DNA from 4 places in the Brevibacterium sp. FME17 genome. Region 1 is predicted to be linked to each of the others. Evidence: riboswitches for the same ligand, from Rfam matches in the RefSeq annotation. Region 1 holds a riboswitch; each other region holds the start of a gene.
What was found. Region 1 has a riboswitch for thiamine pyrophosphate ahead of thiM (hydroxyethylthiazole kinase). Riboswitches for the same ligand answer to the same signal wherever they lie in the genome.
Positions count from the first base shown of each region.

Region 1 (7,037 bases):
GGCTGCGGCCAGGCGAGGATCGGCAAGCAGTTCACCGTGCATCTCCTCTTCAACACTGATGGCCTCGGCGGCGGAGCTGGCCCAGAATCGTGCTTCGTCCCGGTCATCGGCCCCGGCTGCCAGGAAGGACATCGCCTTCGCGTAGCCGGTGAGGTAGATACCGTCTTGAATGATGTAGTTCGTGAAGGCTTTCACCTCGAGGCTGCCCTCGGCCAGCTGGCCCAGAAATGGCAAACGCTCAATCTGCTCGACGATCGGGCGCACACGATCCCACAGCTGAATGGTCTGAGGTCCTGCGGAAAAATCTGTCGACATCTGTGTCTCCTGACTTCGTGGGACCCTCATCCGGGCCCCGAGGAATGTTGGTGTGTTGGGGTCAGCTCCGGACGATGTCGACCTGGTGATCGACGGGCCCATGAGCACCCTTCGGGTCTAGGCTGACCTGCCAGTTCGCGGCAGATTTCAGGGCGCGGGCCAGATAGTTCAGTGCGTTGTCGACGGCTTCGTGTAGAAGGTCCGCACTCACGTCGGCCACTGCACGTTCACGCTTGAGCACAGCCACCTCGGCGGTGATCGCGGCCGACAATGTGCACCCGGTGCCATGGGTGTTCGGGGTGTCCACCCGTGGGTGGGTGAAGTCGGTGACGGTGCCTTCGGCGGTGACGAGAACGTCGGCGACATCGCCCTCGATCGCGTGTCCGCCCTTGAGCAGCACCGCGCGAGGCCCGCGAGCGAGCAACTGTTTGGCCTGGTCCAACATCTCCTGCGGGTTCTGGGCCACGGGTTCGTCATCGCCGATCAGCAGTGCCGCCTCGGGCAGGTTCGGGGTGATGAGGTCCGAGACCGGGAGCAGGTGATCACGGACGGCAGCCACGGCATCGACCTCGAGGAGGCGGTGCCCGGAGGTTGCGACCATGACCGGGTCCACGGTGTAGAAGCCCAGCTGGCTCCCCGCCGCCCGTGCGACCACGAGTTCCACAAGTGAGCGTGAGCCGAGCATCCCCGATTTGGTGGCGTCGACGGGCATGTCATTCAATACGCTGTCGAGCTGGTCAGAGACGAAGGCATCGTCGATTCCGTAGACCTGGGAGACACCGTGGGTGTTCTGCGCGACGAGCGCGGTGATTGCAGTGGTGCCCAGCACCCCGCGAGCTGTGAAGGTCTTGAGGTCTGCGTGGATGCCGGCTCCCCCGCTGGGGTCGGTGCCGGCAATGGACAGCGCAATGGGTGGTCGGGTGGTCACTGAGTTGCCTCCGCCTGGCCATCGCCGAATTCTGCGAGAAGCTGCCTTGCCGCGGCACGTGGGTCCTGGGCACGGCAGATCGCGGAGACCACGCAGATACCGATCAGGCCCCGACCTCGCAATTCGGCAGCACGCGCGGTGCTGATCCCACCGATGGCAACAGCAGGCAACCCTGCCAGATCCACAAGCTCGCTGAGGCGGTCGGGACCGATCCCGTCGGGTGCGTCGGTCTTCGTCGTGGTGTCGTAGACGGGCCCGATTCCGACGAGGTCGACGACTCCCGATTCCCGGGCAGCAGAGAATTCGGCACCGTTGGCCGCGGAGAGCCCGATGAGGGTTTCTGGACCGACGAGTTCGCGCACTTCCTCGACAGGTGTGTCTGATTGCCCGACGTGGATGTCGACGTGCACGCCCTCGGCAAGGAGCCGTTGGGCGACGGCGACGCGGTCATTGAGGACGACGGGTACGCGACGGTTTGTATCGGCTGTTGCGCTGCCGACGGCGGCGATGACCTCGCGTGCCAGGGTGTAGAAGGCGTCATCGTCGATGTCCTTGTCCCGGACCTGAACGATCCCGACTCCCCCGGCAACTGCCTCGCGGACGGTTTCAGCGACACTGCGTCCGGCCTCCCGGCACTGAACCGAGTCGGTGACGAGGTAGAGCCGAGTGTCGATGCCCGCCAGACGGGAGTTTGCTTCGTAGCTGGCTTCGTAGTTGGCTTCGTAGCTGGCTTCGCTCATGACTGTGATCCTTCAAAGGTGTCGGCCTCGATCTGTGCGCCCGCCAGCTGCTTCGCGTCGAGCGTGTACAGCGCGTCGAGGAAGTTCACCGAATAGCTGCCGGGGCCCTTGGCACCAGTTGCAGCTCTTTCACCGGCAACCTTGAAGTGCGCATGGGCGGCGATCACAGCATCGAACCTCGCCGAGGCGGTCGTTGCTCCGACGAGGTACGCGGCGGTGACTGCGCCGAGTGAACACCCGGTGCCGATGACCAGCGGCATATAAGAGTGGCCCCCGTCGAGGCGGGCGACATGATCGACTCCGTCGATATGGGCGACGATCGCGTCCCTGGGTCCTGAGACCGCGACGATGGCTCCGGTCGACCGCGCCAGTTCGGCAGCGGCAGGAATCACAGCATCAACTTCGTCGGTGGAGTCGACGCCTCGACCGCCCACCCCGACTCCGGCCAAGGCCGCGATCTCGGAGGCGTTTCCGCGAATCGCGGTAGGTCCCGAGGCTGCGGCACGGCGGATTCGGGTGGTCCGAAAATCGACGGCTCCGATGCTCACCGGGTCAAGAACCCACGGCTTGGAGTCTTCGTTGGCTGCGTCGATGGCGGCATCGGCGGCAAGGAACTGCTGGTTCGTGGCGGTTCCGAAGTTGACCAGCAGTCCGCTGGCGATGCGCGTGAACTGTGCAGCATCGGCCTCGTGGTCGAGCATCGCCGGTGCGGCGCCGATGGCCAGAAGCACGTTGGCGCTGAATTGCTGCACGACGGTGTTCGTGATGCATTGGATAAGTGGATTGCTCGCACGCATATGCTCGTGCGCAGAACGCAGGTCGAAGTCAACCATGACGATCCCTTCGCTAGTATGGCCCAGATCAGGTTCGATGGGTGTTCTCTCAGCCGCGCTTCATGTTCACGAGGCACCCCATGTCATTGGCTTCGACTGTATCAGCACGACAGAGGCGGAGCGAGCTGGAATGCTCGCCCCGCCTCCCTGCAACTGGGTCTACCCAACGAAGACTCATCGAGCGGACCACTTAGCATTGACCGGCGACTTTGTAACGTCGCCGGTCAATGCTAAGTGGTCCGCTCGGTGCGGGTGGCATCAACCTCGTCCTACGTACCTCTGTCCGCGGCGGCTGAGGGCATCGATGACAACAGCAGCGAGAAGGACGAGTGCGGTGATGATCAGCTGGGCATCGGAGTTGAAGCCGATGAGATAGAGACCGTTGTTGATCGCACCGACGACCAGTGCACCGAGCACTGCAGCCCAGGCTGTGCCGCGTCCACCGAACAACGAGGTGCCGCCGATGACTGCCGCAGCGATCGCATTGAGCAGATCCTGCGTGGTCACCAACGTCGAACCCGCGTTCGAGTTGACACCTGCCTTGATGAAGCCGAAAAGAGCTGCGAGGGTACCGGCGGCCATGAAAACGCTGATTCTCACCCACGTCACCTGGATGCCTGCACGCCTGGCTGCCTCGACCTTGCCGCCGACAGCGTAGATCGATCTTCCGTAGCGGGTTTTGCGCAGTACTAGGTCAATGGAAATCGCAATGACCAGCATGAGCAAGAAGGGCAACACAAGGCCGAAGTCCTGGTTGACGAGGATGAGGAAGCCAAACACGATCACTGCCAGCAGCACGATGCGCACTGTCACCGAGGTCCAGCTAGGGTTGTCGAGTCCTGCCGCTTGGCGACGCAGTTTCGACGAGACGATACCTGCTCCGAAGCCGATCACCGCGACTGCGCCGAACACATAAGCCCAAATCGCCGGAAAGTAGAAGTTCGCAAAGTCAAAGGCGAATGTACCAGACATCGACAGATTCTTCTGCACACCCAGCGTCGTCAGAGTCAGTCCGGTGAAAGCCAACAATCCAGCCAGGGTGACAACGAAGGCCGGGATGCCGACCACCGCAAAGAACCACCCCTGGATCGCTCCGACAACCAGACCCAACACCAGCATGATGACGAGTGCGATCAGAGGCGGAACTCCTTGTCTGACGACAAGGACTCCCAGCAGTGACGCTGCGAGCCCACCCAACTGCGCCAATGACAGATCGATCTCGCCAAGCAACAGAATCAAGTTGATGCCCAGAGCGAGAATCGCAATGTAGGCAACCGTTGATGAGAGATTGACGAGGTTGGCGGGAGAGAGGAACTTGTCGTTCGCTGATTGGAACACGATGATGATGACGACAAGGGCAATGATCACCGGAAGCGAACCGAGTTGGCCCTCCTTGACGCGTCGTAGGAAGGTCGAGAAGAATCCCTCGTGCGAAAGCCGAGAGTCCGTGATGAATGAGTTGCGGGTCATCGGCGCTCTCCTCTTCGCGTGGCCCTTTGGGTCACGACATTGTCGCTGGCACCGGTGATCGCTGCCACAAGCACGTCCGTGCGTTCGTCACCGGGGAAGTCACCGGCATCCTTGCCCAGGCGCAGCACGTGTACACGGTCAGCCACAGCCTGAACATCAGCCATGTTGTGACTGACCAACAGCACCCCGAGGTCTCGTTCACGCAGACGCTCGATGAGATTGAGGACCTCCGCAGTCTGCGCGACGCCGAGCGCTGCCGTCGGCTCGTCCAGCATCACGATCGAAGGATCGCCGAGGAGGGACCTGGCGATCGCAACAGTCTGACGTTGTCCGCCGGAGAGCGCAGCGATGGGCACCCTCACGCTTGGTATTTTCGCCGAGAGACTGCGCAACAGCTCCCAAGATTTCGCCTCCATGGCCACCTCGTCGAGGACACCACCGCGTGTAGCCTCGTGTCCGAGGAAGAGGTTGGCCACCACGTCGAGATTTTCGCACAGGGAAAGATCCTGGAAAACCGTGGCGACACCGGCCGTTTGTGCATCCTTCGGCGACGCGAACTTCTGAGAGATCCCGTTCATGATGATCTCACCTTCGTCGCAGCCATGGACTCCGGCAATGACCTTGATAAGAGTCGACTTGCCGGCGCCGTTGTCGCCGACGAGTCCGACGACCTCGCCGCGGCCGATGGTGAGGTTGATATCGGTCAGCGCCTGGACCGCACCGAATCGTTTGTTGATCCCGCGCAGCTCGAGGACTGGATCGGCGCCGGGCTCCGGCACCCGCTGCTGCGCGGGCGCCGGATCGTTGGGTTGAGAATTCATATGTTCCTACTCGCCGATTTCTACTTGACGCCGTAGTCGCTGCAGAGCTTCTTCACGTCTCCGGTGCAGATGTCTTCAGCCTTGATCTGATCACCGACGATGTCCTTCACATTGTCTTTTGTGACGACCTTGGCCTCGACGAAGTCCGTCGGTGTGTCTTTGTAAGTCGTTGACCCTTCTGGCTTCTCGCCGCCTGCCAGCGCGACTGCTGCTTTCGCAGCGAACTCGGCCTGGGGTGGGATCGCCTTGTAGATCGTGGCGTACTGATCGCCTCTGAGGATGTTCTGCAGGCCGTCGACTTCAGCGTCCTGTCCTGTGATGACAGGCTTGACTTTGGCCTTCTTCGTGGCGGCGATGACTCCGCCGGCGGTGCCGTCGTTGGCTGAGTAGATGGCGATCGGGTCCTTGTCGGCAGTCTGCAGCTGACCTTCGACCCATTGGCGGGCGTCTCCCGGGTCCCAGTCAAGGGCATCGTGGCTTTCGGTGATGTCAGCACCGCCCTTCTTCAGGGTCTCCTCGGCGCCGGCCTTGAAGTCAGCGGCGTTCGGGTCCTTAGGATCACCGTTGACCATCCAGACCGGACCCGACTTCGGGTCCTTGTCTTCGGCCTTGAGTCCGTCGAGGACGGCTTGTCCCTGGAGGTTGCCGATCTTCTTGTTGTCGAACGAGGTGTAGTAGTCCGCGTCTTTGAAGAACCGGTCGTATGCGATTACCGGGATCTTCTTGGCTTTGGCCTTCGACAGAGCCGAAGACACGGCCGAAGCGTCGACCGGGTCGAGGACGATCGCGTCGACGCCTTCGGTCACTGCGGCTTCGAACTGCTGTTGCTGCTGGGTCGCGTCCTGGTTGGCATTGCTGTATTTGACCTTCGCATCGGGATTGGCTTCCTTGACGTACTTCTCGAAGTTCGGCTTGTCCAAGGATTCGTAGCGAGTGGTCTTGGACTCAGGGAGCAGCAGTGCGATGGTGACTTCACCGTCTCCGTTCGAGGAACCGCCTCCGCTTTCCTCATTGCCTTGGCCCTTCTGACTCCCACAGCCGCTGAGCGCAAGAGCGCCGATAGCAACCGAGGCGCCGAGGACGGCGAACTTCTTACGGGACTGCAGGTTGTGCCTCATCGTGAACCTTTCAATCTTTCTGACAACGTTGTCAGGCTGATCAATATAATTCGCCGATCGGTGCCCGGTGTCAACTGTTTCGTCGAAAAATTATGTCCTGAGCGTCCCCGGAGAGTGCCCGCAGACGACACGCGAAGTACCTCCGCGGAGTAACTCCCGACAGCCTCACTTGCCCGGAGACTCTTCGCCGCTGCCGCGGGCGATCACATGCACAGGAACCTGGATCGAACCTCGATATGGATCACTTCCAGTCTCGACGTGGGCCGAATCCTGCAGGCGCCGGACCGCCTCGGCTGCCATGGACCGCACGTCACGGTCGATGACGGTCACGTCCAACAGCCCTGCAGTCGGGAAATCGTCGATGCCAACCAGCGCCGGCCACTCATCGAGTCGCCGGCAGGCATCGATGGCCCCCTGGGTCAGGGTCGCGGACAAGGTGATAAGTCCGCTGGGGGCGCTGCGCGATCCTAACCACGCGGCGACGACGTTCTTCGCGCTGGCCAGATCGTGGGCGTCTTCCCTCATGTAGGCACGCCACCCGATATCCGAGCGTCCGGCGAAGGCCGATTGGATTCCGGCGAGCCTGGCGGTGGCGATGGGGCTGGTCGAATGGTCGCCGACGACGCCGAGACTGATGTGTCCGTGTTTGAGAAGTTGAGTGGCGGCCAGACGGCCGGCGAGCTCCTCATCACCGGCGATGAGCTCGACCCCGGGTCCAGCTGTCGAGGGGTCGAAGGACACGATCTGCATGTCAGCCGACACCGCATCGGTGTAGAACAGTGCGGCGTCAGGGTGGGATCGGATGACACAGA
Region 1 covers NZ_JABUYD010000018.1:79,719-86,755, reverse strand. The annotation lists gene INT40_RS15310 (TenA family protein) at 1-315, opposite strand, end outside; gene thiD (bifunctional hydroxymethylpyrimidine kinase/phosphomethylpyrimidine kinase) at 377-1,243, opposite strand; gene thiE (thiamine phosphate synthase) at 1,240-1,983, opposite strand; gene thiM (hydroxyethylthiazole kinase) at 1,980-2,816, opposite strand; TPP riboswitch at 2,804-2,907, opposite strand; gene INT40_RS15290 (sugar ABC transporter permease) at 3,075-4,286, opposite strand; gene INT40_RS15285 (ATP-binding cassette domain-containing protein) at 4,283-5,107, opposite strand; gene INT40_RS15280 (substrate-binding domain-containing protein) at 5,128-6,225, opposite strand; gene INT40_RS15275 (LacI family DNA-binding transcriptional regulator) at 6,391-7,037, opposite strand, start outside.

Region 2 (7,037 bases), on a different contig from region 1:
ATGAGCGCCTGCGCCTGGTACTCGGCCGAGTGCTCCTTGGTGTAGGTGTCGAGGATCGCGCGCTTGGCTTCGCCTGCACCTGGCAGAGGGATGGTGTATCGAGCCTCGGGTCCGGAGAGGATCCAGGCGATGAAGCCGTCTTCACCTTCGTAGATCGGGTTGGGTGCGCCCTCACCGCGCATGGCACGGTCGACTGATTCGACAGCCATCTTGCCGGCGAATGCGGGGGCGTGTGCCTTCCACGACGAGATCTCGCCCTTGCGGGACTGACGGGTCGCGGTGGTCACGTGCAGCGCCTGCTGGATCGCCTGGAAGGTGACCTCGGTGTCGAGGCCGAGCATGGCGCCGATACCGGCAGCCGCAGATGGGCCGAGGTGGGCGACGTGGTCGATCTTGTGCTCGTGCAGGCACATTCCCTTGACCAGGTCGACCTGGATCTCGTATCCGGTCGCGATGCCGTTGATGAGGTCCTTGCCGCTGATGCCCTTGTGCTGGGCGACTGCGAGAACCGGTGGAATGTTGTCGCCGGGGTGTGAGTACTCGGCGGCGAGGAAGGTGTCATGGAAGTCGAGTTCACGAACGGCGACTCCATTGGCCCAGGCTGCCCATTCCGGGGAGAAGTGCTCACCCAGGGGCAGACCGAAGACGGTGGCACCAGGTGAGTACGGGTGGGTCTGCGCCTGTTCGCGTGCGTGCAGCGGAGCCGAGCGGCGCACCGAGGCTGCGGCCACCGAGGCGTTGTCGATGACGCGGTTGATCACCATTTCGGTGACCTCTGAATCCACTGGAGTCGGGTCTGATGCGACCTCGGCGATCTTCCAGGCGAGTTGGTCTTCGCGAGCCAGGTTCTCTGAGCTCTTGTGCGTACGGACTTCATGATTGATCATGGTTAACCCCTTCAAACATCCTTGACCGTTCAGGTCTGTCAGTGGCTGACACAACTGTAGGCTACGTCACTTCACTGTCACGGTCTGGCCAGAATTTTATCTCGACATCAAGATACTTTACCCGACTCCAACGAAGAACCACCACCCGGTCCCACCCATCGGAACTCTCGAGCGCGCCGGTGAACTGTGACACAATTGAGCCATGACGCGCACTGCTCTGGACTTCGACGAGAACTGGTTCGATGATGCCGAGTTCGCTCAGCTGCGACGGCGACTGCCCATCCCCTATGTCAACGCGATCCCTGTCCGGGTGGGCGAGTCCGGAGACGTCGAACGGATCGGGCTGCTGCTGCGCAGCCTGGACGACGGAACCCTGGGCCGAGAGGTCGTCGGCGGACGCATTCGCTTTCATGAGAGCATCCGTGCGGCGCTGATGCGCCACGCGGAGAACGACCTCGGCCCGATGGCGCTGCCGGTGATTCCGCCCGCGATCGCACCCTTCCACATCGCCGAGTACTTCCCCACCGAGGGATCCTCGCTCCTCCACGACCCTCGCCAACATGCGATCTCGATGTGCTTCATCCTCGAAGTCCGCGGTGAGTGCACTCCCCGCGCCGATGCACTGAGCCTCGACTGGCTGACCCCGGAAGAGACTCTGCGCTCCGATATCGTCGGCGAGATGTGCCACGGACAGGAGCACATCCTCCGCTACGCGCTTGCCCATATGGGCTTCGCGATCTGAGGCTTTCCTCTACATTCCGTAGAAGAATCTTGGTAGAATAGTCCTGACCAGAACGGTTCTGATGATCGGGGCCATCGTCCTCGTCAGGGTAGCGTCGGCCCCCTTTGGGAGGTCTGCTATGACTGCCGAGAAGCTCTCACCTGAACAGACATCGACGAAACTCGGAATCCTCGTCGGATACGACGGCTCAGAACTCGCCGTACGCGCACTCGAATACGGAGCAGCCGAAGCCGCCCGCCGCCGCATCGCGCTCACCGTGGTCTCCGCCTACACCGTGCCCACGATGATCTATCCGAACATTGCGTCCATGCCAGAGCACAATGAGCTCGAAGCTGCGCACCGAGGAGTCGAGAAGACCCTCACCGAGGCGGCCGAGCAGCTGAGCGCCCACCCGGGCCCTGTCTCCTACCGCGCCCAAGAAGGCGATGCCGCCGGCGTCCTGCGAGACCTGAGCGCTCACGCCCGGACGGTTGTCGTGGGGTCACGCGGTCGCGGCGGGTTCATGGGACGGATCCTCGGTTCGGTGTCCACGGCTCTGCCCGCGCACTCGCACTGCCCGACGATAGTCATTCCCGGCCACCACTCAGATTCGAATTCAGGTGCGGTCGTCGTCGCCGTCGATGGCTCCGAGTTCGGCCGGATGGCCATGTTCAGCGCAGCCGAGGTGGCTGCTTCACGAGGAGCAGCCCTCGAGATCGTCTCCGTCCTGCCCTCTGGAGATGAATGGCTCTACTGGTATCCCGAGCTCGAGCTGAGCTCCGAGGTCACCGGCCGAAGAAGATTGGAGCTCGAGACCGCGCTTGAGACCGAGGTCGCGACGGTGACACAGCAGTTCACCGATCTGCGAGTGAGTGCAACGGTGCCGACCGGAGATCCTGCAGAGGTGCTCGGCGAAGCCTCGCGGACCGCGCAGCTGACCGTCCTGGGCACTCGCGGCCGCGGAGCAATCCGAAGCGCCATTCTGGGTTCCACCTCACGCAGAGTCCTCCACCATGCCGAGGGTCCGGTCATGGTCGTCCCGAGCTGAGTCCCGTCCTACCTGCTGTACAGTGGTTGCCACGACAGGGGAGCGCCGAAATGGGTGCTGAGAGTGCAGATGAAGCTGCAGACCCTCGAACCTGATGCGGCTAGCACCGCCGAAGGAAGTCGAGACTCTTCTACCCCTCCTTGATATGAGGAGGCACAATGCCAGAAACTACCGCGCCGCAATCCACTGCGAAGACCGCACGAGCCTATTCCCAAGCACCGGCGTCGAAGCAGTGGAGGGTCGTCGACTACGTCGTCACCGCTGTGCTCGGAATCGGCGTCGGACTCATCTTCTGGGTCTTGGCCCTGAGTTGGAAGGTCCTCGAACTCGGGTTCCAGGCCTTTCCACCCTCGATCGGCCTCATCGCCGGCCTGTGGGTTCTCGCCGGTCCGCTGGCCGGGGCCATCATCCGCAAACCAGGTGCCGCCCTTCTGTGCGAGCTGATCGCCGCCATCGTCGAAGCGGTCCTCGGTTCCCACTTCGGAGCTACCGTCCTGCTCTCCGGGCTCGTCCAGGGCCTCGGCGCCGAGCTCATCTTCGCCGCCTTCGGCTATCGGAAGTTCAATCTGTGGGTCACGAGCCTGGCCGGATTGCTGGCGGCCGCGTTCATGTCGGTGAGCGAGAACATCATGTACAACGCCGAATGGCAGTTCGGCTTCCAGGCGGCCTACACAGTGTGCGCAATCATCTCCGGCGTCGTCATCTCCGGCATCGGCGCGTGGTTCGCCTACCGTGCGATCGCGAAGACCGGGGCACTGTCCTCCTTCGCCTCCGGCCGCCTGCGCTGATGGCTCTGCCGATTCGCGCCCAGGGGTTTTCGTGGCGCCATGCAGATCGTGACGAACCTGCGGTGGGCCCGCTCGATCTGAGCATCGATGCGGGTGAGAAGGTGCTTCTGCTCGGTCCCTCCGGGGCCGGCAAGACCACTCTCTTACATGCGATCGCCGGGGTTCTGCCTGCCGAGTCCGGTGAGGCCACCGGCCAGCTGCGCATCGGTGACCGGCCACCCGACCCTCGCCGAGGTGATGCCGGGCTGGTTCTGCAGGATCCCGATTCGCAGGTGATCTTCTCCCGCGTCGGTGACGATGTCGCCTTCGGCATGGAGAATCTGGGGCTGCCCGCTGATGTCATCGAAGACCGGATCTCCACTTCGCTGGCGGCCATGGGCCTCGATCTGCCCCACGACCATCCCACCGCGGCCCTGTCCGGAGGTCAGAAGCAGCGGCTGGCGCTGGCCGGAATCCATGCCATGGCACCGCAGGTGATCATCCTCGACGAGCCGACTGCGAACATCGATCCGGACTCGGCCGTCTCCGTTCGTGATGCTGTCCTCGGCACCCAGGCGGCCACCTCGGCGACGATGATCATCGTCGAACACCGGGTCGATCTGTGGCTCGATCATGTGGACACCGTGATCGTCCTGGGCCCAGATGGTCTGCTCACACAAGGCCCGCCGAGGCTGGTCTTCGGTGATCCGGAACTCGCAGAGGCGCTGATTGAGTGTGGAATCTGGGTGCCTGGGCGTGCGGGACCGTTGCGCACCGAATCCAGGCCGGACGGCGACCTCGTCCTCAGGACCGAACGACTCGACGTTGCTCGTCCGCGGGCGAAGGCTGCGGCCGCGGCTGGCCTCGATCTGTCCATCCGTACAGGTGAAGCAGTGGGCATCATCGGCGCCAATGGTGCCGGAAAATCAACGCTGGCACTGACCCTGGCCGGCCTCATTCCCGAGTTCGGTGGCGAGGTCAATGCGTTGGGTTCCCTACGCTCCGGGGCCAAGCATGCCAGGCCCTTCCGCTGGCCCTCAGCATTCCTGGCTCCTCGCATTGGGATGGTGTTCCAGGAGCCTGAGCATCAGTTCCTGCGCTCCAGCGTCGCCGAGGAGCTGGCGCTGGGTCCGCGTCTGGCCGGATGGTCAGCGGTCCAGGTTGAGGAGCGTGTCGCCGAACTGCTGCAGGCGCTGGGCCTTGAAAGTCTCGCTGATGCACATCCGCAGGGGCTCTCCGGTGGTGAGAAGCGGCGACTGTCGGTGGCGGCGATGATGGCTCCCCGCCCGCAGCTGCTCATCGTCGACGAGCCGACCTTCGGTCAGGACGCCCTGACCTGGGCAGGGCTGGTCGGGCAGTTCCTCGATGTCCTCGCACGCGGATCAACGGTGGTCGCCATCAGTCACGATCATGCCTTCCTCGAAGCGATCGGGGCCAGACGCGTCGTCCTCGGCGGTGCTCAGCGCAAGAAGCAGACATCCGGAGCTGGAGACACCCAGGAGGGGCGAGAGAATTGAGTGCACCAACACCGTCACCAGTCGCAGTTCATGATCCGGATCAGCTCATTCCGCTTGTGCGCAGGACGGCGCTGGTCAGGTGCAATCCGCTGACGAAGATCGCTGTGGCGCTCATCCTCATGGTCGGGACTCTGCTGAGCATCGATGTGGTCTCGGCGGGAGTCGTCCTCGGATTCTGCCTGTTTGCGCTGCCGGCGACGGGGCTCGATCTGCGGGCTGCTCTCAAACGACTGTGGTTCCTGCCTCTCGGTGCGCTGTTGGCCGCGTGGGGTACGGCGATCTTGGCGGAGAAGACTGGTGAGGTGGTCATCGACGTCGGTCCGATCCTGATGACAACTGGCTCGTTGGAGGCTGCCACAGCGATCTTCCTGCGCGCCCTGGCTCTGGCGATTCCACTGATCGTGCTCGCCTCGACCATCGATCCCCGTGACTTAGCGGATGCGCTAGTCCAGCGGCTGCGTCTGCCCGAGGTGGTTGTCGTCTCGGTGCTGGCAGCCAGCAGACTGCTCGGTCTGCTCGTCAGCGAATGGCAGACCCTGGCGATGGCCAGACGGGCCAGGGGCATTGCCGGCGGTTCGATCGTCCGGCGCACGCGCAGTCTGTTCGCCGGCATCTTCGTGCTGCTGGTGCAGTCGATTCGTCGCGGCACCACCTTGGCGATGGCGATGGAGGGCCGTGCGTTCGGCCGTCCTGGGCGGACCTGGCGTCGAGCGTCGACCTTCGGCTCCGATGACCGTCTGGCGGTGGTGGTGTCTCTGGCAGTCTGTGCTCTTGCCATCGTGGCTGCCCACATGCTCGGAACCTGGAACCCGATCGTCGGCGGGAACTAGATCTGGGAGAGAAGACCCTTCAGGTCTGACCGCCATTCCTCGAGCCTCTCGGCGCTGGGGAGTTTGGAGACGGTGAGGACGAGGAGTGTTCTGTTCTCGTCTTTCCGTTCGGCCGCTGCCTCGAACTTGGTCCCGTCCTCGAGGTCCGCCCGCCAGAAGGAGCGCTTCGGCGTCTTCGAAGTCCGGGCCTCACCGTCGAGGGCCAGGCCTGCCAATGTTCCCTCATCGATGAGGAAGGCGAATCGGGTGATGACGTCATCACGCTGACCGGTCACGGTGCGAGAGACCGCGACGTCGAAGGTGCCGTCGGCCCGCTGGCCGGGCACTCGCCTGCCGATCTCCTGTTCAAAGGCGACGACCGCGCCCTGAACCCACCAGCCGTGTTTCTCTACGACTCCATCGAACTGCGGGTAGAGGGCGTCGGCGAGTTCCTTGTGACTCGCCGACGCCCCTCCGGCCGCTTCGAGCCGGGCTCTGGTCTCCGCCCAGGGCTCACCGAGGGCCTGCTCGATTGCCGCCACATTCATCGCTTTGGTCGCCATGAGTGAAGTCTAAGCAACCGCGCCATGAAGCAACAGGGTCGACGCGTTTGCAGGCTGGCTGGCTGCGGGTGGGCCAGGTCAGTCGATCTGCAGTTCACCCATCTCGTCCCAGCCTTCGCCGTCGATCTTGCGGGAGATGATCTTCGGCGTCGACGCCAGATGCGGGCGCATGGCCTCGAGGCCGGCGGCGAAATGATCGCTCTTGACGTGAGGCTCTGCCCCTTCGTCGGTGAATGCTTCGATGAGCACGAACTCGTTGTCCTTCTCCAGGCTCTTCGACCATTCGAACCACAGGTTGCCGGGCTCCTGTCGCACTGCCTCGGTGAAGGCACGCACGGCCTCGGGGAACTTCTCGACGCTTTCGGGCTTCACGTCGTACTTCACAACGATGAAAATCATGCTGACCGCTCCTGTATTTGTGCGAACTCCGTCGGACCGTGTCGAACCGACGCCACCAGCCAATCATGTTTCGGCCCACGCTCCAAGAGTCACCGTGGAGCACCCCCAGAGCCGCACGGGAAGTTCTCAGGTGTGCAGATCGTCGGCGTTCACAGCTTCAATGATCATCAGCGGCTCATCGGCGGACCCGGTGAACGGTGTGCGATCCCAGTTCTGCCAGCTGTCGCGCACTCTCATACCAGCCGCGCTCAGGTCGTCACGAAGAGTCTCGAAGGTTCGAAACTGCAGTCGCTGGCTGACGCTGATCACCTGGTCGGCATCGCGGA
Region 2 covers NZ_JABUYD010000004.1:157,443-164,479, forward strand. The annotation lists gene INT40_RS05980 (MmgE/PrpD family protein) at 1-887, opposite strand, end outside; gene INT40_RS05985 (DUF4916 domain-containing protein) at 1,090-1,629, shown strand; gene INT40_RS05990 (universal stress protein) at 1,748-2,656, shown strand; TPP riboswitch at 2,683-2,791, shown strand; gene INT40_RS05995 (ECF transporter S component) at 2,815-3,444, shown strand; gene INT40_RS06000 (ABC transporter ATP-binding protein) at 3,444-4,940, shown strand; gene INT40_RS06005 (energy-coupling factor transporter transmembrane component T family protein) at 4,937-5,770, shown strand; gene INT40_RS06010 (hypothetical protein) at 5,767-6,312, opposite strand; gene INT40_RS06015 (putative quinol monooxygenase) at 6,391-6,711, opposite strand; gene INT40_RS06020 (class I SAM-dependent methyltransferase) at 6,838-7,037, opposite strand, start outside.
Region 2: linked by a shared signal. The riboswitch ahead of INT40_RS05995 (ECF transporter S component) and the one ahead of thiM (hydroxyethylthiazole kinase) in region 1 are both predicted to bind thiamine pyrophosphate.

Region 3 (7,037 bases), on a different contig from region 1:
CCGGCGATCACATCCGCCTCGGCTGCGGCCATCTGTGCCCGGGTTCCGCCCACATGGATGGTGCCGGCGCGGTTGATATTAGGGTCGGCCCAGGGCACGGGTCCGTTGAGGACGAAGTCCACCTTGGCTGCGGCGTTGCCCTGCTTGAAGGACCGCAGCGACTTGGCGACCTTGGCCGGGATGAGGCCGGAGAAGATCTGTGCCGCGTTCAAGGCGGAGGTGTCGAGGAGATAGGACCGGGCAGCCGGCATATCGGAGACATGATCGATGCGCGCGTTCGTCGTCACAGACCCGCCGTGGGCTTCGAGGTCGGCAACCATGGCGTTGATGATCGCCTGCGAACCGCCCACAGGCGACGGCCATCCGGCGGCGTGGGCGACGGTCGAGAGCATGGTGGCCGTGGCAGCTGTGCCCATGGCCGGCAGTCCGCCGATCGCGTGCGCGGCGACACCGGTGAACAGGGACTGGGAGGTCTCATGTGAGAGCGGAATGTTCCAGGCCGGGCTGGCCTGGGACAGCAGCCGCAGCCCGAATCTCATCACATTGGCGATGCCGGGAACATCGCGCAGCGTCTCCGGAATGGAGCGTTTGTCACCGAGGGACAACCAGATCGCATCATCGACGCGTTCGAGCAGCGGGGCGAAGAAGCGCCGCCATTCGGGTCCGGCCGCGCCGAGGTGGTCGACCGTTGTATCGAGATCGTGGAATGCCAGCGCGGCGGGCTGATTGTCCAGAGGCTGAGCGTAGGAGACCTCCGGAGTGGTGAACTCGAGGCCCCGGGAGCGCAGGTCGAAGTCGACGAAGAAGGGGCTCGAGATCGCCAAGGGATGCACGGCCGAGCAGATGTCATGGGTGATGCCAGGGGCCAGGCCCAGGTCGAGGGTGCGTGCGCCGCCGCCGATGGTGGACTGGGCTTCATAGACCTCCACAGACAGGCCCGCCCGAGCCATGGTGACCGCGGCGGCCATGCCATTGGGCCCGGATCCGACGACAACCGCATCTACCTGGGGATTGCTCATGGGTTCATTCTAGGGGAGAGGACTGACACGACCAGGGCGAGGACCGGCATGAGCAGGGGCGAGCGGTGGACTTTCTCTTGCATCGAACATCCCAGGTACCCCCATGGCTCGCCAAGCTTTCAGGCGTAGCCTCAAAGTACATCGCGAGTTGCGCAGACGGCGTCGACGGTGATCAGGATCGAAGGTGATCGGCGATGAGCACATTGAACATACGGGAGCGTCGGGGGACGCTGCCGACTCGGCTGGTGAAGACAGCCGGCTTCTTCCTCGCTTTCAGCATGGTGGCATTCGCCGCTGTGAATATTCTGGCGAACATGTTCCAGCACACTTTCGTCATGATCGTCGAAACGGTGATTGTCGGAGTGCCATTCCTCATCGCAGTAGGCTGCGCCGTCGCTGCGATCGTTGCGAAGATCGTCAAGCACAATCAGCATGCCCCTGTGTGAGGCAGATGGTGCGTTGCCTGCCCCTTTCTAGTTCTCGGCTACTGAGTTATCGGTGGCCCTGCTCGTGCGGCAAGGCGGGGGTGTGCCAGATCCTCGTTGTCGAGGACCCATGTCGCCATCTCCCACGGCGAGCATTGTGCGAAATAGAGCCGCTGCCCGCCGACATAGCGATGGTTGGACTCTGCCTCGGGATCAGGATCGTACTGCCCGGAAAAGCGCTCGTTCCCGCGCGGAACAGAGACCGCGAAAGGTACCTGCACCCAAATGCTGGCGTCCCACAACTCACGGAGCTCAGGCCGATGGAGGAAGATGCCATCCACGAGAAGGACGCAATCCTGTGGCAAGTCGAGACTGGAATGTGCACTCTCGATACTGGCATCGGCAACAACATCCCAAACGGCTGTGACAACAGGCAGCCCCTGCTTGAACGCAGTCGCGACTGACCGCTTGAGCGCTGGGTAGTCGTAGGAGTCACGGTAGAACGACTCGGGTCCTCGCCCCCTCGCATACCGGGTCGAACGTGGGTGATGGAAGCCGTCGATGCTCAGCGAAGCAACAGAGCGGAGCCCATCCTGGGCAGCCAGCCGAACAAGCTCCCCGGCGAGAACGGTCTTGCCCGCTCCGTCGACCCCGTCGACGGCGATGAGGCTCCGCCCACCAGAATTGATCTCGCGGATCTGTGCAAGCAGCTGCCGCAGAACCGCACGACGGGTACTCACCTGGTGCCGCCCTCAGTCGAGCACATGGGCCTCCTCGAAGAACGCCAACTCCACATCAACCGTCCGCTGCCAGAGGCGCGCCAGCCGGGCCCGGGCCGTGGCGGATTCAGCCTCGTCGCCGGTGGGAAACACCCTCTCAAGTTCGTCGACGAGGAACTGCACCCAGGCACGGAAGTCCACACCATGATGCAGCTCGATCCATCCGGTGTGAACGTGGCGACGGGGCATCGGCTGCTCGCGCTCGCCCCAGTCGAGGTAGAGCCATTCGGCGATGACGAGCACGACGAGCAGGTCCGGGTAAGAGGCAGAAACGACCGCGTCATACATGATGGTGCGAAACCGCGCGGTCGGATCGGTCAGCACCGGATCGTCGTATTCATCGGCACTGGCACCCACCTCGGCGAAGGCCCGAAGGAAGTAGGAATTCTCATCTGCTTCGAGGAATCCGAGCTGTTTGGAAAACCGGAGTTTGGGGCCGATGCCATCGGCGTGGGCGACGCAGGCGCCGAGCATCGACAGGAACGATTCGAAGAACTGATAGTCCTGAATCAGATACTTCTTCATCACGGAATCGTCGAGGGTCCCGGCGAACAGTTCCTTAACGAACCTGTGCCCGACCGCGGCGTCCCAGGTGGGAGCGGTCGCCGCTCTCAATGTCGCCACCGGCCCGCCTGGGTTCAGGTGAATACTGGTGCTGGTCTGCTGTGGGACGTCGTTCATCCTTGTCATCTCTCACTTCCTCCGCCGGTGCTCACCGGATCAGGTTCGAAGGGTCTGCTTGCGCACTCTCAGCACCGGTCTCGTCGGCGCTCCCCTGTGGTGTTTCGAGCCTAGCACCGGCGAAGCACCTGTGCCCTTCACCGTGACACCGGTGGCGCGTAGACTTCCAGCATGGCAATCGCAAAGCAGCCCGTCGTCGTTCTCGACGCCCCTGACGCACGCGAACTCGCGGAGTTCTACGGTCAACTCCTCGACTGGCAGGTCAGAGTCGATGACGACGGCACCTGGGCAGAGATCACATCAGATTCCTGGCCGCCGATCTGCTTCCAGCAGGTCGAGGACTATCACGCCCCCAGCTGGCCGAGCCAGGCCCACCCACAGCAGATGCACCTCGACGTCGTCGTCGATGACCTTGATGTCGCCGAGGCAGCAGTGGTCGAACTCGGTGCAGGGAAGGCAGTTGACCAGCCAGGCGAGACCTTCCGCGTCTTCCTCGACCCGGCAGGTCACCCGTTCTGCATCGTTCTGAACTGAGGTTGTCACCAGGGTGGGCCGCCCCTGGGTGCGCTCGCCCTCTGGGTGTTTCAGACCCTGAGGAGACAGCACCGGCTCAGGTCGCTTCGGTCTCCTGGTTGAGCTCTTCTGCCAAGTCCTCGGCCTCTTCCTCCGAAGCCGCCGACGGAGTCGATCCCCACAGCGGACGACCATTGCTCTCTTCCACGAAATGGATCGCAACGAGTCCGATGATTCCCGCGGCCACGAGGTAGATCGCCGGCCACATGAGGAAGCCGGTGGCGCTGATGAGGCTGGTCATCACGACCGAGGTGGTGCCGCCGAACAGTGAGATCGAGATGTTGAAGGCGATCGCCAGCGCACCTGCTCGCACCATCGTCGGGAACAGGGAAGGCAGCGTCGAGGGCATCGTCGCGCTGAAGCAGATGAGGCTGAGCCCCATGATCAGCAGACCGAGGAACACGATGATGTCGCTATGACCGCGGATGAGCATCAGAGACGGGAATGAGAGCACGATGAGTGAGATCGATCCCGCGCGCACAACTGCCTTGCGGCCCACCCGATCAGAGACCTTGCCGATGACCGGAATCAGTCCGAGACAGACCGCCATAACGAGGATCTGCAGAATCTGGGACGTGAGTTCTGAGACCCCGCCGCTGCCCTGAATGTCTTGGACCATCGGGAAGTAGAGGGGAATGAATGAGGTCAACATGTAGTTCGTGACGTTCCACGCCAGGACCAGACCGCAGCAGGCCAGAAGGTTGGGCCACAGCGCGAAGATCTTCTTGAACTCGCCCTTCGTGCGGTTGCTGGATTCTTCCTGTTCGGAGAGCTTCTCCATCTCTTTGTATGCCGGGGTGTCGGCGAGTTTCGTCCGCAGGTAGACGCCGACGAAACCCAACGGCAGGGCGACGAAGAAGGGAATGCGCCAGCCCCAGGTCTCCAGGAAGCCTGTGGTGGATACGGCCTGCATGATCGTGGCAACCAGAGCGCCGAGGACGTAGCCGGTGAAGGTACCGACCTCGAGCAGGCTGCCGAGGAATCCTCGGCGCCGATCCGGTGCGTATTCGGCGATGAACGTCATCGCGTTGCTGTACTCGCCGCCGGTGGAGAATCCCTGCAGGAGTCGGCAGGCAAGCAGAAGGAAAGGCGCCCACAGACCGATCGTCGCATAGTCAGGGATCACGCCGATGAGGAAGGTGCCGGCTGCCATCATGATCATCGTCATCGCCAGGACCTTGTTGCGGCCGATCCTGTCCGCCAAGGGGCCGAAGAACATTCCGCCGAGCGGGCGGACAAGGAAGGCGACTGCAAAGAGCCCGGCCACGATGACATGGCCGATGGGGCCGGAGTCCTTGGGGAGGAAGATGCCCTCGATGACGACGGCGAGGTAGCCATAGACGCCGAAGTCGTACCACTCGGTGACGTTTCCGATCGCTGCTGCTCCGATGGCACGTTTCGTGACATCGGGTTTCGTCACGGTGATCTCTTCTGGGCGCCAGCGCTTGCGGACGTTGTCTGGTCCGAACATGTTTTTCCCTTCCGATTGCCGGGGGAGAGACACACGAGAACTGCTGTTCAGGGCACTTGAGAATCACGCGGAGGAAACCCCGGCGTGCCTCTCTTCTGTATGGGTGATGTTTCCGCTGTATCTGTTCGCAACCCGATCGTTATGGGCAAAACGCACGTTCCAAGGCTAGTCCTCTGCGCTCACTTGGCAAGTGGTGCGCCGCGACTACAGTGATCACATGCGCGTGATCACTTCATTCGACGACCTCGAACCGGTTCCCTGGGCCAATGGCGCGGGGGAGACGACCGAGCTCGTCTCGCTCACCGATTCGCAGGTCCTGACACCGGCCCTTCGGCGCTGGCGCCTGAGCATCGCGCGTCTGGACCGTCCGGCTGAGTTCTCGCTTCTGCCCGGCATGGCGCGCACCTTTCTTCCCACCGGCGCCGAGGTGGTCCTTGAGATCGACGGTCACAGGCACCCGGTGACGCCGGCCGAGCCCGCACTATTCCGTGGTGAGCAGAAGGTGTCCCTCGTCGGATTGGGCACCCCGTGCTTCGCGCTCAATCTTATGGTCGAGATGAACAAGAGGCTCGGCTCAGGTCAGCGTGGACTGGAGCTGTCGACGCGATTCACCGGCACCGGGCTGTTCGCAGTGACCTTGGATTCGGTCCCCGGGTACCCGAGATTCCAGTTGCTGGAGCTCGAGGAATCGGACGTTCTTCCGGACCACCTCGGCGTGGCCGTCCTGCACTGAGGCACAGGTCGTCGCAGACACCGAATCCGGACCTGCGAATATCATGCGAAGCGCATGTCCTGTGCGTCACATTGACCATCATCGTTGCAGGTCAGAGGCCTTGGGGCGACTTCCTGTTCACAGTGTTGTCCCAGCTTCTACGGGGGTGGGTCAGGAACTCCGGAAATCGACGGACGATACTGGACTCAGGGACCAGTCATCGGAGGAACTTTGGGGTCGAATCAGAATGAGTCAAGCAGATTGAATGGGCACGACGGATCAGCGTCCGATCACGACGGATCAGCAAAAGATCACCACAGATCAACCTCCGGAGTCGGTGATTCCGAGATGATCGTGCAGGCATCTCAGACCCTGCCTCTGATCACCGAAGAACTTGCAGCCGCCCACGCCGAGAATGCTCATTCGACACCGACGACGACCCCGCATGTGACCACACCGGTGATGCCGCCGAATCCCATCCGACGCGAAGAGTCGCCGGCGTCGGCGACTCGGATGAGGCAGGAGGACACAGCTGCCGTCGGCACACCTGCGACGGCAGCAGACGCAACCGCGACGGTCGTGAACGACACTGCTGATCACGGTGACTCGACGGCGAAGAACGACGTGGTCGAGAAGAAGGAGAAGAACGAAGGCAGGGTCTCAGCGACCCAGCTTCTCGCCGGTGCGGCGGCCGCGGCCACCTCATCGGTCATCGGCGGACAGTTGGGCGTCGCCGGAACCGTCGTCGGCGCGGGCGTCGCGAGCATCATCACCGGGCTAGCTGTGACGCTCTACACCAGCAGCCTCGACAAGGGCAAAGAGAAGATCAAGGAAGTCGGCTCGAAGCTCGCCCCAGCGGTCAAGGCGAAATCGCCTGGCGCCAAGACGCAGCGATCCGCCGCGGTAGGCGACCAGGCCTCAGGAGCTCTTCGGGCTACCAGCACCTTCGGTCATCTGAGCGATGAAACGGCCGCTGACAGAAGTGACGCAGGTGCGCCAGATTCCGGCTCGCCTGATGCCGATACAGCAGCCGCTGAATCGGAGACAGAAGGCAGTGACGCCAAGTCATGGTGGCAGAAGCTGCGTCGCAAACGGGTGCTCTACCCGGTGGCCATTGGAGTGGCGACATTCGGAATCGGATTGGGCGCCGTCGTCATGGCCGAATCATTCACCGCTGCCGACATCTCGCCCGGCACCTCGCAGATCTCGCGGTCCGTCACGGGGAATTCGAGCTCCGGCGATGAGTCCAGCACCTCGCAGGACGGCGGGTCAACCTCCAACTCGGATTCCTCTGGGTCGGCCTCCCAGTCCGGCCAGAACCCGAATCAGGGAAGCGGGAACGAGAGCTCGACGACGAGCGAAGGGCAGTCCACCTCG
Region 3 covers NZ_JABUYD010000016.1:6,932-13,968, forward strand. The annotation lists gene INT40_RS14115 (phytoene desaturase family protein) at 1-1,019, opposite strand, end outside; gene INT40_RS14120 (hypothetical protein) at 1,214-1,465, shown strand; gene INT40_RS14125 (uridine kinase) at 1,504-2,184, opposite strand; gene INT40_RS14130 (TenA family protein) at 2,197-2,913, opposite strand; TPP riboswitch at 2,904-3,010, opposite strand; gene INT40_RS14135 (VOC family protein) at 3,076-3,438, shown strand; gene INT40_RS14140 (MFS transporter) at 3,515-4,948, opposite strand; gene INT40_RS14145 (HutD family protein) at 5,166-5,681, shown strand; gene INT40_RS14150 (hypothetical protein) at 6,009-7,037, shown strand, end outside.
Region 3: linked by a shared signal. The riboswitch ahead of INT40_RS14130 (TenA family protein) and the one ahead of thiM (hydroxyethylthiazole kinase) in region 1 are both predicted to bind thiamine pyrophosphate.

Region 4 (7,037 bases), on a different contig from region 1:
CCCATGCAGCCAATTCGCGAGCTCGGCGAGGACGATGACCCCGATGAGATTCGCGGCTCCGTAGAGCACCCCGACGAACAATGTCGGCTGACTGATGGTCCAGAAGTCGAAGCCGATGGTGATGCTGCCACCGATGAACAGTCCCTGGATGAGGGAACCGATCGTGACGAGCAGGAAACCGGTCAGCAGATTGAACACGGGCATGGCGATGAGGCCAGCAACCACACCATTGAAGACGAAGAAGCCGCGCTTGCTCGGAGCCTCGCCCATGACGATGCCGAAGCACCTATCCTGTCGGCTTCTTTCCCAGCCGAGGACCCTGCGACTCAAACGCGACGTCGGTGCTGGGACGGCGGCGAGCAGAAGCGGAAGACACAGAACCACGCCCCAAAGGATGCCGAAGACCGAGGCGACCCAACGGGTGGCGAACATGCGGGACTCTCGGGGAATTCGCGCAGTCAGCGATGTCGGCCAGGGCATAGGTTGATCGTAGCAACGCCAGACGGCCACTCCCATGGGACCGACCGCAATCTCCGCTTCCGGTTTTCCGCATATCCTCGTCCGGACACCTGCACAAGAGACTGCTCCTTGCCACGTTCCGATCTCACCTCCCCGTCCATAGCGTAAGTGGGTATGGACCTTGCTCTCGACATCCTCACCGCTACGCTCCAATCCCCATGGGTCTATCTCCTCATCTTCGTCACCGCCGGCCTCGACTCCCTGGTCCCCATCGTCCCCTCCGAGACGGTCCTCATCACCGCTGCAGCCTATGCCGCGGCCGGCACGCCGACCCCCGTGGGACTTCTCCTGGCAGCGGCCATCGGTGCCCTCATCGGCGACTTCGCCGCCCATCTTGTGGGGCGCGGAGGCGGCTCGCTGGTGCATCGGTGGACCCGCTCGCCGCGGGCCTCGCGAATGGTTGAGCACACCGAAGACATCTTCGCCCGCCGAGGCGGTGCCGCCCTCATCGCGGGACGCTTCGTTCCCGGCGGGCGCACAGCGACAACCCTCACCTCCGGGATCCTGAAGTATCCGCGCACCCGGTTCCTCGCCTTCGACGCCGTAGGGTGCCTGGCCTGGGCCCTGTATTCCACGGGCATCGGTCTCCTCGGTGGTGTGCTCTTCGAAGACCAGCCGCTGCTCGGAGTGGGATTGGGCGTCGGCATCGCTCTGACAATCACCGGTGTAGCCGAACTCACGCGCAGACTCCTGGCCAGGAGGAAAGCCCGAGCAGACGACGTTCGGACGGCACACCGAGGCGCGACAGATTGGACAGTCCCAGCCGTCGACGTGGCATCATGAAAGGGATGTCTCAAGCACTCGTGTGGTATGTCAGTTATGGGTCGAACATGCATCGTGACAGGCTCGCCTGTTACCTGCAGGGCGGCCGTCCCCCAGGTGCCTTCGTCACCTATCCCGGCGCGAGGAACACCGATCCGCCGTTGGCGGAGATGGGCATCGAACTTCCCGGATCCATCTACTTCGCCGGCAGCTCCACCGTGTGGGGCGGTGGAGGAATGGCCTTCTACGACCATCACGCACCGGGACCCACCCCGGCCAAGGCCTATCTCATCACCGCCGAACAGTTCGCCGATGTCGCCGATCAGGAGATGAATCGGCCACCCTCGGCGGCCAATCCGCTGGAGACGCTGGCCTCCGAACTTCCCGTCGGCTCCGCCCGCTCGGTGGGGCCGGGCAAGTACGAGACACTTCTGGTCCTCGACCGCAGAGATGCGATCCCGATGGTGACGTTCACCGCCCCGCACGGATCTGATGCGGTCCCCCACACCATCCCCAATGACCCGTACGTGACGATGCTGCGCCTCGGCGCCGAAGAGGTCAGTGCTGTCGCAGAGATGCCCCAGCTCGCAACTGCACAAGTGTGAGGTCGAGCAGGGGCGTCGGGACACCGAGGCCAGCCGCCGTGCTCGCGAGGTGTCCGAGGATGTGCTCGGTTTCACTGGGCAGACCCGAGGTCACGTCACGGTAGAGCGATGAGGTGAACGCCGACCCTTCGGCGGTGAGCATAGACAGTGTCATGTCCCTGGCCTTGGCCGAAACAGGGTGTCCGCCCGCGGCCGCCACGGCCTCGAGTTCATCAACGATCCTCACGATGTGGGCGTGGCCACCAGCGGCCATGATCGCTCCGACCGGGGCTCGGAACAGGCAGGTGACGACTCCCGCTGCTGCGATGAAGATCCATTTCTCCCATAGCGCGGATGTTATGTCGTCCAGGATCTGCAGTTTGTAGCCGGGAACGTCAAGCGCCTGGGCAATGGTCTCCGGAACGACTCCCCCGTCGAGGTCGCCGATAGTCATGACGGCCAGATCTGTCATCTGGTGGATGGCTCCGTCCTTGATCGTCCCGACGATCTTGACCAGACCGCCCAGCACCTGTCCGGGGAACTCCTCGACCAGCCGGTCGATCTGAGCCATGCCGTTGAGGAACGGAATGATCATCGTGTGCTCGCCGACGGCGGGCCTGATGTCGTTGAGGATCGGTTCCAGGCCGTTGGCCTTGACTGCGACGATCACCAGGTCGAAGGGGGCCTGGTCGGTGCCGTCTGCGGCGAGTTCTGCCGCAGTGAGGACGGGAATGTGATTCGTCCGGTCTTCTCCGGGGGCGACGAAGCGCAGCCCATCGGCGCGTATCATCTCTGCCCGCGCGGCGCGGACCAGGAGTGTCACGTCGCGGTCTGCTTCGAACAGGCGGGTGCCGAATGCTCCACCGGTCGCGCCGGCTCCGGCGATGAGTATCTTCACTGCGTGTTCTCCCATGTCAGTTGGATTCCTTCGTTTTCATACTGCTGGCCTTCTCCCTGCTGGCCCTCACAGTGCTGGCCTCAACCGGCTGGGTTTCACAGTGCCTGCTTGAGTTCCGCGGCTGCGGCCGCAGGGTCGTCTGCCGCGGTCACCGCACGCACGACGACGGCGCGCCGCGCACCTGCAGCTTTAACCTCGTCGAGGCGCTGGCCTGCCGAGATCCCGCCGATCGCGAACCAGGGTTTGGTGGCGATGGAGGCGAGCGCACGCAGGGGGTCAGTGCCGATGGCGGGTCTGCCGGGTTTGGTTGGGGTCTCCCATACGGGGCCCAGACAGAAATAGTCGATCTCGGGGTCCGCCTCGGCGGCCTCGGCATGCGTAATCGAATGGGTCGATCGCCCCAGGATCACATCCGGGCCGAGGACCGCGCGGGCCTGGTCGCTGGTGAGGTCCCCTTGCCCGACGTGGAAGACATCGGCTCCCACGAGGAGAGCCACATCCGCACGGTCATTGACGGAGAACAGTTTCCCGTGACGGTGGGCTGCCTCCCTGAGCACTTCGAGTGCTGCGATCTCGGCGCGTGCCTCGAGGCCTTTGTCGCGCAGTTGGATGATGTCGACACCACCGGCATAGGCGGTGTCGAGGAATTCGGGGAGGTCCCCCTGGGCGCTGCGGGAATCGGTGCAGACATAGAGGCTGGCTTCGCGAAGTCGCTCCAGTCGTGCGGCTCTGTCTGCGGTCTTGTCTGTGTCTCGGACTGCGGCGTCCATTGTCATATCTGCGACCATGCTCCTAGAGTAGAGGAGTTCGCGGGAGCCTCATAAAGAGGCTGAGAGGGCTTTGTGCCGACCGTTCAACCTGATGCGGGTCATGCCGCCGGAGGGAGAAGCACGTGCACGTCGTCATTGTGGGAGCCGGAATCATCGGCTTGTCCACTGCTTGGAAGCTGCGTTGTCGCGGCGTTGGCGTGACCATCGTCGATCCGGATCCCGCCATGGGTGCCTCCCATGCTGCGGCCGGAATGTTGGCCCCGGCCGCCGAGGTGGTGTGGGGTCAGTCTCCCCTATATCCGCTCATGCGTGCCTCAGCAGACCTCTACCCAGGTTTCGCCGCCGATCTCGCTGCAGCCTCGGGTCATGAGCTGGGGTATTCGAGCGCCGAGACGTTCGTCTGTGCCGGTGACCGCGCCGATCTCGCCTCCCTGCGTGAACTCGTCGATCTGCAGACCACCGCCGGATTCGACGTCTCCCTCATCACCGGATCCCGGGCCCGCGAGCTGGAACCGTCCCTGGCACCGGGGGTATGTGGTGCGGTGATGATCCCCGGAGATCATTCGATCGATCCCCGGCGCGTTACCGGTGCACTGCTCGCGGTGCTGCGTGACGATATCGTTCGTGTCCGCGTCGACGCCCTGATCACCGAAGCCGGCCAGACACTCGGAGTGGAACTCGAGGATGGGACGAGGCTGCGCGCCGATCAGGTCGTCGTGGCCGCGGGCAGCGCTTGCAATGACATCTCGGGCGTTCCCCCACTGCCGCTGCGCCAGGTGTGGGGTGAGGTGATCAGGCTCCGTGCGCCTCAGGCCCTGGCCCCGCTGCTGACTCGCACGATCCGTGGTCTGGTCAAGGCCCGCCCCGTCTACATCGTGCCTCGTCTCGACGGTGAACTCGTCCTCGGGGCCACGAGCCGTGAGGACGGGCGGTCAGGGACCAACGCCGGTGGCGTCCACCAGCTGCTCCGAGATGCCGAACGCCTCGCCCCGGCCATCCTCGAGGCCGAGATCACCGATATCACCACCCGCGCCCGGCCGGGCTCACCCGATGATGTGCCGATCATCGGACGCATCGACCCCGGCTGTGTCATCTCCACCGGGTTCTTCCGCCACGGGATCCTCCTCGCCCCACTGGGTGCCGAACTCAGCGCCGACCTCGTGTGTGAGCGCGCACCCCAGTCTGGGCCTCCCGGGGTACTGACCGTAGTGGGACCAGAACGCTTTCACTCATCAACCACCATCCGGCAACCAGCAGGGAGTCATCCATGACCGACACGATCACCATCACGCTCAACGGCGAGCGCCATGCACTCGCCGGACCTACCACCGCCAGAGACCTCGTCTCCAGCATCGTCGACAAGGAACTCACCGCCGAGGGCATTCCCGTCGACGGCAGCCGCCTGGGCATCGCCGTCGCCGTCGACGGTGAAGTCATCCGGCGCGGACAGTGGTCGGACTTCACTCTGCGCGAGGGCCATGGAGTCGACATCGTCACCGCGGTACAGGGAGGCTGACATGACCTGGAGCGTTGACGACGTGACTCTGAACTCCCGACTCGTCATGGGCACCGGTGGCGCCAGTTCGCTGAGCATCCTCGAACAGGCCCTGGACGCGTCGGGCACCGAGCTGACGACCGTGGCTCTGCGCCGCTATGACGGACAAGCCCGCGACTCGGTGTTCGCCTTGCTGCAGCGCCTGGGTATTCGCATCCTGCCCAACACTGCCGGATGCTATACCGCCCGGGATGCTGTGCTGACGGCCCAGTTGGCTCGGGAGGCGCTCGAGACGAACTGGGTGAAGCTTGAGGTCATCGCCGATGAGGAGACTCTGCTGCCCGATCCGGTGGAACTGTTCCGTGCCGCGGAGGAACTAGTTCTCGATGGCTTCACGGTCTTTGCCTATACGAACGACGATCCAGCCTTGGCCAAGCGGCTCGAGGATGCTGGGGTGGCCGTGGTCATGCCTGCTGGGGCTCCGATCGGCAGCGGGCTGGGTATCCTCAACCCCCACAACATCGAGACGATCGTCAGCCGTGCCCAGGTGCCCGTGATCCTCGACGCTGGGATCGGCACCGCCTCCGATGCTGCTTTGGCGATGGAGCTCGGCTGCACCGCCGTCCTCCTGGCCTCAGCCGTCACCCGGGCCCACGATGCCACCGCCATGGCGCGAGCGATGTCCCTGGCTGTGGAGTCCGGGCTCCTCGCCGCTCATGCCGGTCGCATCCCGAAACGACCATTGGCCTTCGCCTCGTCGACATTCGACGGGATGGTGACCCCGGCATGAGCGTGGCGAGCAATCCGGGCCCACTCGTCGAACCGGTCGATTGTCTGAGCCCACGGGAACTCGACCGCTACGCCAGGCATCTGAGCCTGCCGGGAATCAGTGTGCTGGGACAGCGGAGGCTTCGGGCCGCTTCGGCGCTGGTCATCGGTGCGGGTGGACTGGGGGCACCTATCCTGCATTACCTGGCCGCGGCCGGGATCGGGTCGATCACGGTCATCGATGACGATGTGGTCGAAGCCTCGAATCTGCAGCGTCAGGTCCTTCACCGCGATGCCGATATCGGGCGAGTCAAGGTCGCTTCCGCCCGTGATGCCCTGCTGCGTCTTGATCCGGAACTTGTGGTCCACACGATGTGTGAGCGGCTGCGTCCTGAGAATGCTCTCGAGCTCTTCTCCTCCCACGACCTGGTCCTCGACGGTGCAGACAATTTTGCGACCCGATACCTGTCCAATGATGCCGCCGAGCTCACCGGCACACCGCTGATATGGGGCACGATCTTTCGCTTCTCGGGGCAGGTCAGCACCTTCGTCCCCGGGCAGGGGCCGATGCTGCGTGACCTGTTTCCAGACATCCCCGAGGCCGACTCCGTGCCCAACTGTGCCGAGGGCGGTGTGCTCGGGGTCCTGTGCGGCACCGTCGGTTCGGCCATGGCCACGGAGGCCGTGAAACTCATCTGCGGAATCGGCACACCGCTGATCGGGCGCCTTCTGCGCTATGACGCTCTGGAGTCCGATTACTCCACACTTCGGTTCTCACCGGATCCTGATCGTCCGCCGGTCACCGACCTAGCCGAGGTGGCCGTTGCCTGCGCTGCTGCCCGTCCGGGACCCGATGGTCGGGATCCGGACCGGGCGGAGGAGATCAGCGTCGACGAATACCGGGCTCACTCCTCGGGTGTTCTTCTCATCGATGTGCGTGCTGACTGGGAGCGGGAGATCGCGGCCATCCCCGGCTCCGTTCACCTGCCGCTGGGCATGCTGCAGATCGAGGGGTGGAGTGCGGTGGAGACAATCGCTGGCCACCCGCCAGTCGACATCGTCATCCATTGCAAGTCGGGGGCTCGCTCCGGCCAAGCCGTGCAGCTCCTCCATGATTCGGCACCGGGTTCCGTGCGCCTGCGGTCTCTGGCAGGCGGCATCGATGCCTGGTCAGCCTCGGGGCAGGAGACGGTTCAGTCGACGGACCAGACCATGGCGCCCGGCGCTCATCACATGTGAGT
Region 4 covers NZ_JABUYD010000002.1:24,089-31,125, forward strand. The annotation lists gene INT40_RS02035 (sensor histidine kinase) at 1-480, opposite strand, end outside; gene INT40_RS02040 (DedA family protein) at 634-1,302, shown strand; gene INT40_RS02045 (histone deacetylase) at 1,308-1,886, shown strand; gene INT40_RS02050 (ketopantoate reductase family protein) at 1,840-2,778, opposite strand; gene thiE (thiamine phosphate synthase) at 2,859-3,539, opposite strand; TPP riboswitch at 3,563-3,665, shown strand; gene thiO (glycine oxidase ThiO) at 3,656-4,804, shown strand; gene thiS (sulfur carrier protein ThiS) at 4,801-5,049, shown strand; gene INT40_RS02070 (thiazole synthase) at 5,051-5,818, shown strand; gene INT40_RS02075 (ThiF family adenylyltransferase) at 5,815-7,035, shown strand; gene INT40_RS02080 (SRPBCC family protein) at 6,967-7,037, opposite strand, start outside.
Region 4: linked by a shared signal. The riboswitch ahead of thiO (glycine oxidase ThiO) and the one ahead of thiM (hydroxyethylthiazole kinase) in region 1 are both predicted to bind thiamine pyrophosphate.